3 regions of the Cetobacterium sp. 2G large genome follow, and region 1 is predicted to be linked to each of the others. Evidence: riboswitches for the same ligand, from Rfam matches in the RefSeq annotation. Region 1 holds a riboswitch; each other region holds the start of a gene.
The links. Region 1 has a riboswitch for cyclic di-GMP ahead of H5J23_RS10570 (hypothetical protein). Riboswitches for the same ligand answer to the same signal wherever they lie in the genome.
Positions count from the first base shown of each region.

Region 2: another riboswitch for cyclic di-GMP. It lies ahead of H5J23_RS06895 (DUF4402 domain-containing protein); the one in region 1 lies ahead of H5J23_RS10570 (hypothetical protein).
Region 3: another riboswitch for cyclic di-GMP. It lies ahead of H5J23_RS09820 (hypothetical protein); the one in region 1 lies ahead of H5J23_RS10570 (hypothetical protein).

Region 1 covers NZ_JACHTH010000006.1:13,360-16,565, forward strand. The annotation lists gene H5J23_RS10560 (IS607 family transposase) at 1-222, opposite strand, end outside; gene H5J23_RS10565 (hypothetical protein) at 358-1,140, opposite strand; gene H5J23_RS10570 (hypothetical protein) at 1,162-1,872, opposite strand; cyclic di-GMP riboswitch class I at 1,953-2,028, opposite strand; gene H5J23_RS10575 (hypothetical protein) at 2,301-3,206, shown strand, end outside.
Region 2 covers NZ_JACHTH010000005.1:849,675-852,880, forward strand. The annotation lists gene H5J23_RS06890 (pentapeptide repeat-containing protein) at 151-711, shown strand; gene H5J23_RS06895 (DUF4402 domain-containing protein) at 780-1,229, opposite strand; cyclic di-GMP riboswitch class I at 1,327-1,403, opposite strand; gene H5J23_RS06900 (GGDEF domain-containing protein) at 1,395-3,206, opposite strand, start outside.
Region 3 covers NZ_JACHTH010000005.1:1,469,293-1,472,498, forward strand. The annotation lists gene recG (ATP-dependent DNA helicase RecG) at 1-915, opposite strand, end outside; cyclic di-GMP riboswitch class I at 1,085-1,160, shown strand; gene H5J23_RS09820 (hypothetical protein) at 1,242-1,670, shown strand; gene H5J23_RS09825 (uracil-xanthine permease family protein) at 1,705-3,024, opposite strand; purine riboswitch at 3,088-3,189, opposite strand; gene H5J23_RS09830 (YebC/PmpR family DNA-binding transcriptional regulator) at 3,194-3,206, opposite strand, start outside.

The DNA.
Region 1 (3,206 bases):
TTTTTGCTTATTAGAGCTAACTCGACAATAACCAATTGTTTTTCTATTTTTTTTAACAATAGTAATTCCTAAAAATTTATTAAGTTGCTCCTCTGAGTAATACCTATATCCACTGTCTGTTTTATGATGTGGCACTAATTTTCCATTAGAATCCCAGTTTCTTAATGTTTGAGCTGTAACATTTAATACTTTTACCATCTCTCTGGTTGAGTAATATTTCATTAATTTCACCTCAACTTATTGTATAATAAAAACTATAAAAATCAGAATTATCTTTCGTAATTTATATTTTTATTTTAACTGTTACTTACCTCTTTTTTCAAAAAAGGCCACCATAATAGTGGCCATAGTTATTTATTATCTTTTTGCTAAAGCTGAAGCATTTGGAACAACTGTTCCATCTGCTTTAATTCCTTCTGTTTGGTTTACAGTAGAAGTATTGTTTACAGTTCCAGCTGTTGGAGTATAACTTGCTTTATACTCTTCATCAGATGTTGTAGTAGGTATTTTACTAAATCTAACAGCTAATGTAGATGTGTTAGTATATTGACCTTCAATTGGATTATTTGTTGTTCCCATTTGCGCTGAATTTATTACAGATTGTAAATTAACTTCTATATTACGAATTGATTTAACCTCAAAATTTCCAGCACTTTTTTCAGTCTCACCAGTTAACGATAAAATTTGACCTCCATTTGTGCTTTCACCAAAACCAGATTCAAACTTTGCATGGCTTTCAATAACTGCGGCTGTTAGTGTATGTGCTAACACGTCGTCACTATCTACATGCTTAAGATTGTTTGTGTTTGATGTATCAGCATTTAATGCTATATTAAGAACTGTTCCTGCTGGAAAGTTAGTTCCATTTGTTTTTCTTATATAAACTTTTCTTGCTACTGTTGAATCAGCTGATGTTCCTGCCATAAGTGTTCCATGATCTAAAACTGCCTTTTTAATAGCGTCTGTTGGTGCTCCATCTGCTGTTCCTTCCGATGATGTAATAACTAATCCTGAGTTAATGATAAACGCTCTTGTTTCAACGTCGATTTGGTTATTTCCGTAAGTTGAGTTATGTACCCCTGTTGATGCTCCAAACGCCATAGCTGATAGTGCAGCTAATCCAAATAAAATCTTTTTCATATTTAATCTCCTCCTTGTTTTCTATAATTTGATTTTCTTAATAAGGTTGTTGCTAATCTCTTCATATATGATTAATTCATAAGGGTCATTTTTCTTCATCCCTTCTAAATCAATAACCTTAGTAACACTTTCCTTTTCATAGATACGTCCCATTGAGTTTCTAGAAACTGTCTTATTCTTTCCTTTAACCTCAATTCCGTACTCTACCCCTCTTTTTAAAGAAGCATTTTTCAAATCAATTTTTAATTTTGTTTTTCCTTTTTCTTCAAAAATCTCATGCTTTACAATATCAATCACAGGTGGTATATCTCCCACATAACCTATCAACTCTAAAGATGCTGAGATTGTAACTCCTGCGTTAGCAACAACTTTCTTCTGGCTCTTATCTAACTCAGGTATCGTAATTGGTACGCAGTTTAAATGAAACCCATACTCTCCAACTGGAGTCCCCTTAGGTGCATTAGCATAAACTTTTAATATCCCAACATCACCAGATTTAACTGTTAAAATCTTTGGATAAAGCTCTACCCATTTACTCATATCCCCACGAATAATACTTCCTGGTTCTACTGAGAATTTATATCTTATAGTTTCCATCCCATTATTTGGAAAGTAAAACTCTTGATAACCATTTCCATTGTCAAATCTCTTTTCAAACCCATCTGGCATTATATGAAAACTGTAACTCAAAAGATTCACAATAAATAAAAACATTACTAATATATACTTCAAAAAAATACCCCCTAGAATTTAAATAAAAAAAAGTTGCAATAAGAATAATACTCTTAATCTTAAAGATTAAAAGTACTACCTATTGCAACTGGCTGCCATTTTACAGGCCCTTTAGTTTTGCGTCACACAGTTTCCTGTGCTTTGCCATATGAAAATGTTTGAAAAAAACCCTTGTTGAATTAATTTTATACTGAAATTTATGAAATGTGAATTTGAAAAAAAATATAAAAAAATTTAGAAATTTTCAAAGTGGTTTTTAAATATTCAAAATACTCTACTTATACCATCAAAAATTTATTGTTCCTTTTTTTAGAAGATTTGAAATTTTATAAGCAATCCATTAAAAACTTTCAAATTTACAATTCCTTTAAATTTGAGTAATACTAATTATAATAGTTTGTATTTTCAATAAAAAAGAGGTGAAAATTATGAGAAAAAAACGATTAAAAGAACTCACTTTTTTATTAGCAGCACTAATAGTGATTTCTAATGTTTCTCTTTCACAAAGCGAAGCAGATGAGGTAACAATTAGCACCATGGGGACAATTGACTTTAACAGATTAGAACAAAACAAGAATGAAGTAAAAAAGGTTATTTATCCTGGAAGGTTTACTTTGGAAAATAGAGGAGCTTATATATACTCTTTGGTAGATCCTGTTCCAATTGAACCAAAACTTTCCTTAGGAACTGAATCAAGGGTGGCTCTTCAAAGTGAGACCATCCCATTTTATATTTACACGAACTATCCTAATAACATAGCTCGATGGGAGTTATCTATATACTCAGTTGAAGATGAGAATTTGATAGCACCTATAGAAGTTATTAAAGGTGACTCTCTTAATGTAAATGAGATGTTATCTTGGCAGTATAAAGAAAAAATTAATCCAAATGATGGTGATGAATATCTTTATAAATTAAGAGTTTATGATAAATATGGAAACTTTGATGAAACAAATATGGAAAAATTTACTTTTCAAGAGAGTGTTGAAAATAATAATATTGAACACAACTTCTTTGGAAAAGATAACACTAAGTCTAGAAGTATCTTAGTTACTGGTTCTAGGGTTAGAGTTTATGGAAAAGGTTTAAATACTATACGAACTATTGATTTAAATGGTCAACCTCTAGAGGTTGATAAAAATGGAAACTTTGTATATGAGATGTATACAGAGAATGAGGGAGAGAAAATTTTAAATGTTAAGTTATACGATAATCACGGAAAAGAGTATAACTATGATATGAGGGTAGATATTCCACGAAGATATGATTTCTTAGTGGGTATGGCTGACATCTTCATTGGGCAAAACTATGTATCTGGAAATGAAGCTATTTTA
Region 2 (3,206 bases), on a different contig from region 1:
AGAAGCTTCCCCCGTTAGCCCCCTTGACTATGACAGAGTCGGATAATATCTATTTACTATATAAAAAAGAAAAAAGCAAATTTATTTAAAGAAATTGACTTTTATAAAAATTATAATTAAACTATTATTAAAAATTAAAGAGGGGAAAAAATGTACTTTGAAGAGGATATAATTGGAATAAACTTAGAAGATAAAACTATTTTTAGTAAAGAGATAGTAAAAACTAATTTTGAAAAATGCAGTTTTAATAATGTAACTTTTTCAGATTGTGAGTTTGAAGAGGTAGTTTTTGAAAAGTGTAAATTTGATTCAGTGAAACTAGATAATGTAAAATTAAATGGAGTTACATTCAAAAATTGTGAGTTTAAAAATGTAAACTTTAGTAAAATATCTAAATTCATAATAGATTTTAAAATTATAGATTCCTTTATTAAGTTCTGTATTTTTGATGATTTAGAGCTAGATGACTTAGAATTTTTGAAAAATGAATTTGAGAGCTGCACTTTTCAAAAATGCAGTTTAAAGAAATCAAAGTTTAATAATAGCAACTTTAAAGATACCGTTTTTTACGAGTGTAATTTAGAAAAGTCAGACTTAAGTGATTGTAGTAGTTTAGAGATAGATGTTATGAATAATAGAACAAAAGGGGCTAAAGTTTCGATAGATTTAGCTTTGAATATTGTAAAAAAATTAGGTTTAAAGATAGTTTAAAAATTACTAAGAACGGCAGAAAAACTATTGAGTTTTTCTGTCGTCTATTTTTTTGTTTAAGTTTTTAACTATTCGTATCTAACAATCATTGTAAGATTAGAAGTGTAGCTACCTGGAGTTTGAGTTGTTGGAACAGCTAAATCAACTCCTACAGTATGATAATTATAACCAGTTTTACTATTGATTGTAGGAATAAAATTAAATAAATCTGTCCATGCTCTTACTGGAAATTTTATTGAAGAATCAGCACTATTTACCATTTCTATTGTACCTTCACCACTGTTTTCTGCAAGTTCTTTAATATATGCAATATACTTCTCTCCTGGTTCACCAGTTACTTTAAATTCACCGTCTACTCTTGAAAAGCTTCCAGCGACAACTTTTCCAAAATCGATATTTTTTGTGACTTCTACCTTTAAAGGTTTAATAACTTGAGCTTTAACCTCCATAATAGCTTCCTCTTGAGCAACAGCCAAAACTCCAATGCTCATAAAAAGTGAGCTTAATATTTTTTTCATATTTTGAATCCTCCTGTAAATTTTTTAGTTTGTAACTATGAAAAATTTTTATTCGATGTATTTTCAGAATAAAAAAAGCAACAATTTTAATTAAAATTGTTGCACCTGGCTGCCACATTAATAGGCCCTATAGTTTTGCGTCATAAAGTTTCCCTTACTTTGCCCTTACTTCTTATATTGCATAATTGAAAATCCATTTATTTTTTTAGCATCATACATTGCTATATCAGCTTTTTCAAATGACAGCTCTAAGCTTTCATCATCATTTTTAATATAGTATCCGATACTAAAAGAGATATTATACTTAGTTATAATATTGGAGTTTTTACCTAGATATATTAATTTTTCTAATCTTTCTAAAAGATTTTTCTCACCATAATATAAATAAAATTCATCTCCAGATATTCTAAAAGTATTTTCTCTTGGAAATACATCTAATAAAAGTTTTCCAACTTCAGAAAGAACTGAATCCCCTTTACTATGACCATATTTATCATTAGTTTTTTTGAAATTATCTAAATCGATTACAATAACAGCACCTTTGATAAAATCATTTTTTTTACAAAACTCATTAAAAAGATACCTGTTGGGTAGATTAGTTAATTGGTCATACTTTAAAGCTTTTGTTAATTTTTTTTGGAAAACTATTTTACTAATTAGTACTAAAAGTATAAATATAGTTATATACCAAATTTTTTTCTTTTCCTCAGCTTCTTCAGTTATGTTGAGAACATATTCTTTCTGGTCTATTTCAACAAAATTTCTAATTTCATTTTTATCAATATCCCCAATAACTGCAATTGCTTTATTAAAAATATCTCTTAAAATTTTTTGTTTTTTTGAAAAAGCAAAATTAATAGGAATATCTTTTATTTTTATATCTTTATGTTGTTTACCACAGTCTCTATCATAGATGTTATATGGGCTTATTATATAACCAACTTCATCTTTTTTAAAAGCTTCAAATAACTCTGCTGTGGAGTTGTATATTTTCATATCTTCCTCTATAAAATATTCTTTACCAATATCTTGAGACTTTCCATCTTTTAAAACGCCGACATTATAATCACCACTATCAATATGGTTAAGTAGATGCATTGGGATATAATCGATTGCTTCTGAAAAGATATAGCTAGATTTTCCTTCAGCAGTTGTTGAAAGTGTTAAAAAATCAATCTCTTCTTGTTTAAATTTTTTTTGTATATATGTCCACTTTTTCCCGTTGTAGGTATATTTTATTGGAATTTCAATAATACTAGCAATTTTATCAATATATTCAGGTAGTATTCCAATAAATTGATCACTATTTTTAATATATATACTTAAAGAGATGTCATCTTCAAGAGAAGTTGTTATAAATTTCTTTTGTGATAAAAAATCTTTTTCCTCTTCAGTTAAGCTATTTTGGAATCTTTCTCTTTGATAGTATAATGGAAGATTTTTAAAGTGATTAGATATTTTTTTACTATATTTTTTATTCAAAGCAGTATTTATGTGAGGTAATAAATACTCATATTTTTTATTTACACCAATGCAAACAGGAGCTAAAAATGAGACTAATAGTCTATTTTGAGATTTGAGAGCGATAAACTCTGAGTCTAAGTAAAAATTATCTTTAAAATCATCAATATTATCAACTTCTACGATATTTGCATCTATGTTGTTTTTTTCTAAAAAATCTTTTAAATGCTTTATGGGAATTTCATCCCCTTTAAACACATAAATTGTTTGATTCATTAAATCATATGGTGAATCTAAAGGAATTTTATCAGAAGCGACATATAGATTTTCACTAAAAATAGGTTTAGAAAGTAATATATTGTTTTTTCTAACAGTGTTTTTTGTGACCAACCCTAAGGCATCGATAGTTCCCTTTTCAAGATTATTATGACTTTCTCTCCAAGAACCATGAACTTCTTTTACATTTAATTTTAACTCATTTTTAAAGAGGTCACGGATAATTCCATTGATAGAAAT
Region 3 (3,206 bases), on a different contig from region 1:
AAGTAGTACAACAACTATTGTTTTTCCGCTTCCTACATCTCCCTGAATTAAATAATTTATTATTTTTCCAGCATTTATACCTTTATATATCTCTGTTATAACTTTTTTTTGAGCAGTTGTTAGTGAAAAAGGTAAACTTTCTAAAAACTTTGAAACTAACTTTTTATTTCCCTCAATTTCATATAGTCCAGCATTAGTTAAATCTATCTCAAAACGCTTTTGAAGTATTCCCATCTCCAATATTAAAAGTTCTTCTATTGCAAAACGCCTTTTTGCTTCCTCTAAATTTCTTGGATTTGTTGGATAATGAATCTCTTTTAAAGCATTTTTTCTATTCATAAGTTTATATTTTTTTATTATTTCATCTGGTATATTTTCTTGAAATATATCTAAATAATTTTTTAACGCCTCTTTTAAAACTCTTCTTAAACTGTTTTGATTCAAGTCTTTTATAGCGCTGTAAATAGGTAATATTTCTCCAGTATTTTCTTGTCCTTTATACAATTTAAACTCTGGATTTACCATTTGAAATGTATATCCTCTTTTTACATTTCCTATAAAAATATATTCTTCTCCTATTTTTAAACTATTTCTTAAATAAGGCCTTTGAAACCATACAACTTCGAGAACTCCTGTTCCGTCATTTACTGTTGCTTTTATCATTTTCATTCCTGTTCTTGTAGGAGGAGCAGATATATTCATTATATTTCCTTTTAATACAACATATTCATCCCCTCGTAATTCACCTATTTTTTTAATATTTGTTCTGTCGTCATAAGCTCTCGGAAAATAATATATTAGGTCATAGAGTGTTTCTATATTTAATTTTTTCAACTTCGAATATGTTGCACTCGAAACTCCCTTTATATTAAAAAGTTCTATCTCTTTATAAATATCTTTATATATCTTAATCACCACCTTTTTTTAATTATAACATACTTATATATCCTTTTGTACAATTTATAATGCGTTTTGTATTTTTGTAACAAACCCTCTTAAAACAAGGCTTTGTGAAAAATATTTCTTCATATTTTTTGTAATTTTTGTTTGACATTTTTTAAATTTTAATATATCATTATTATATAATATAAATCGGCAAAGTAGGGGAAATCCTATGACGCAAAACTATAGGGTCTTTAAAATGACAGCCAGTTGCAGTTACATTTTGGTCAAACCAAAATATAAGTGCAACTGGCTTTTGTATTTTATAAACTTTATGAAATTACGGGAGGGAACAAATTATGAAAAAATTATTAATACTTTTATCTTTAACTACAGCTATGACAGCTTTTGGAGCAGCAAATGTTATTGAAGAATCTGATACAATGAAAATCACTGCTAAGATAGTAAAACCTTTAAGAGTTTCTTCAGAAGCTATGGCACTTGGAACAATAGTTCAAGGAGCATCAGCTTCTGGTCAATCTACCGTTACTATCGAAGGTGATAGAGGACATGGAATTACAGTTGATTTGATTAAACCAACTCATTTAACAAGTACAAATGGTGATCAGCTTCAAATCGTTCTTAATACTAATTATATTCCAACACACATTGGAGAAGATGAAAAAACTGAATTTATTGTTTATGGAAATATTAGTGCTGAATCAACTGCAACAGCTCCTTCTGGAGTTTATTCTGGTAATTTAATTACTTCAGTTAGGTATAACTAAAAAATAAAAACTGAGGAGATTATCCTCAGTTTTTTTATGCTACAGATACCTCTACTTTTTCATTTTTCTTAGGTAATATCAGGTTCATCACAACTGCTAAAGTTCCAGCTACAACAAATCCTGAATCTGTAAATATATATCTTATACTTTCAGGGAATGCTTCAATTACTCCTGGAACTAATCCTATTCCATACCCTAGTCCCAACGAAACTGCTAATATAACTGCATTTCTTCCCTCTAGTGATTCTTGATTTATAAGATTTATTCCACTAATTGAAATCATAGAAAAAATCATCACCAAACTTCCACCTATAACACTTTGAGGAACTAATGTAAAAGCTGCTGCAACCTTTGGTATAAATGCACTTACTACTAAAAACATTGCTCCTATCCCTACAACAAATCGACTCATTACTCCTGTCATAGCAATTATACCTGTATTTTGACTAAATGATGTTGTTGGCAATACTGAAAATATAGTTGCAAATGCACTCCCTATTCCATCACATATTATTCCACCTTTAAGCTCACTATCTTTCAATTCTCTCTTAGCGCCACCCATTGTAATTCCTGACATATCTCCCATCGTCTCTATAGCAGACACTACAAACATCATAACCATAGGGATAATTGCCTCTATATGAAATGAATACCCAATAGAAAATGGTCTCGGTACACTTACTATATCTGCTTGTAAAAGTGGAGTTATATCTATCTTTCCCATTAAAAAGGCTATTACTGTCCCCACTATAGTTCCTATAAAAATCGCTCCCGAACTTGTTACACCCTTTGTAAACTCCTTAAAAAATATTACTACTGCTAAAACTATTGTTCCCAAAATTAGATTCTCTTTCGATGCAAAATCAGGTGCTCCATATCCTCCAGCAAAACTATTTATTCCAACTGGTAAAAGGTATAATCCTATAGCTAATATTACAGTTCCTGTAACTATTGGTGGAAAAAATTTTCTTATTCTCTTCATATGAAACCCTAGAAAAGCTTCGAAAATTCCTCCTATTAATGCTGCTCCTAAAACCCCTTCATATCCAAATTTGCTAGCTACCGATATAGCTACCGGTGCAAAAGAAAAGTTTGTTCCTACAACTACGGGCAGTTTAGCTCCCATAGGTCCTAATGTGTAAACCTGTACCAAAGTATTTAATCCCGCTACAAGTATTGTTGCTTGTATTAAGTTTATTTTTATATCTTGAGCAAACCCAAGTATTCCAGCAACTATTATTATAGGAGTTATATTTCCCATAAACATTGCCATAATGTGTTGTAAACCTAAAGGAATCGCTGTATTTAAATCTGGCACTCCATTTAAGTCATAAGGTGATTTGTTTCTCTGCATATTTAAAATTTCCTCCATATTTTAAATAAAAAAGCATAGACTCATGGATAGAATCTATGCTTAAATGCAGTCAGTTCTACCCATAGTGTCTTCATTTACGGTAAAGACGTAGAAACTATTGGACCATATTTCCAAAAATATATGAGTATGTTTTTTATTGTTTTTTATTTTACAGTTGCTCT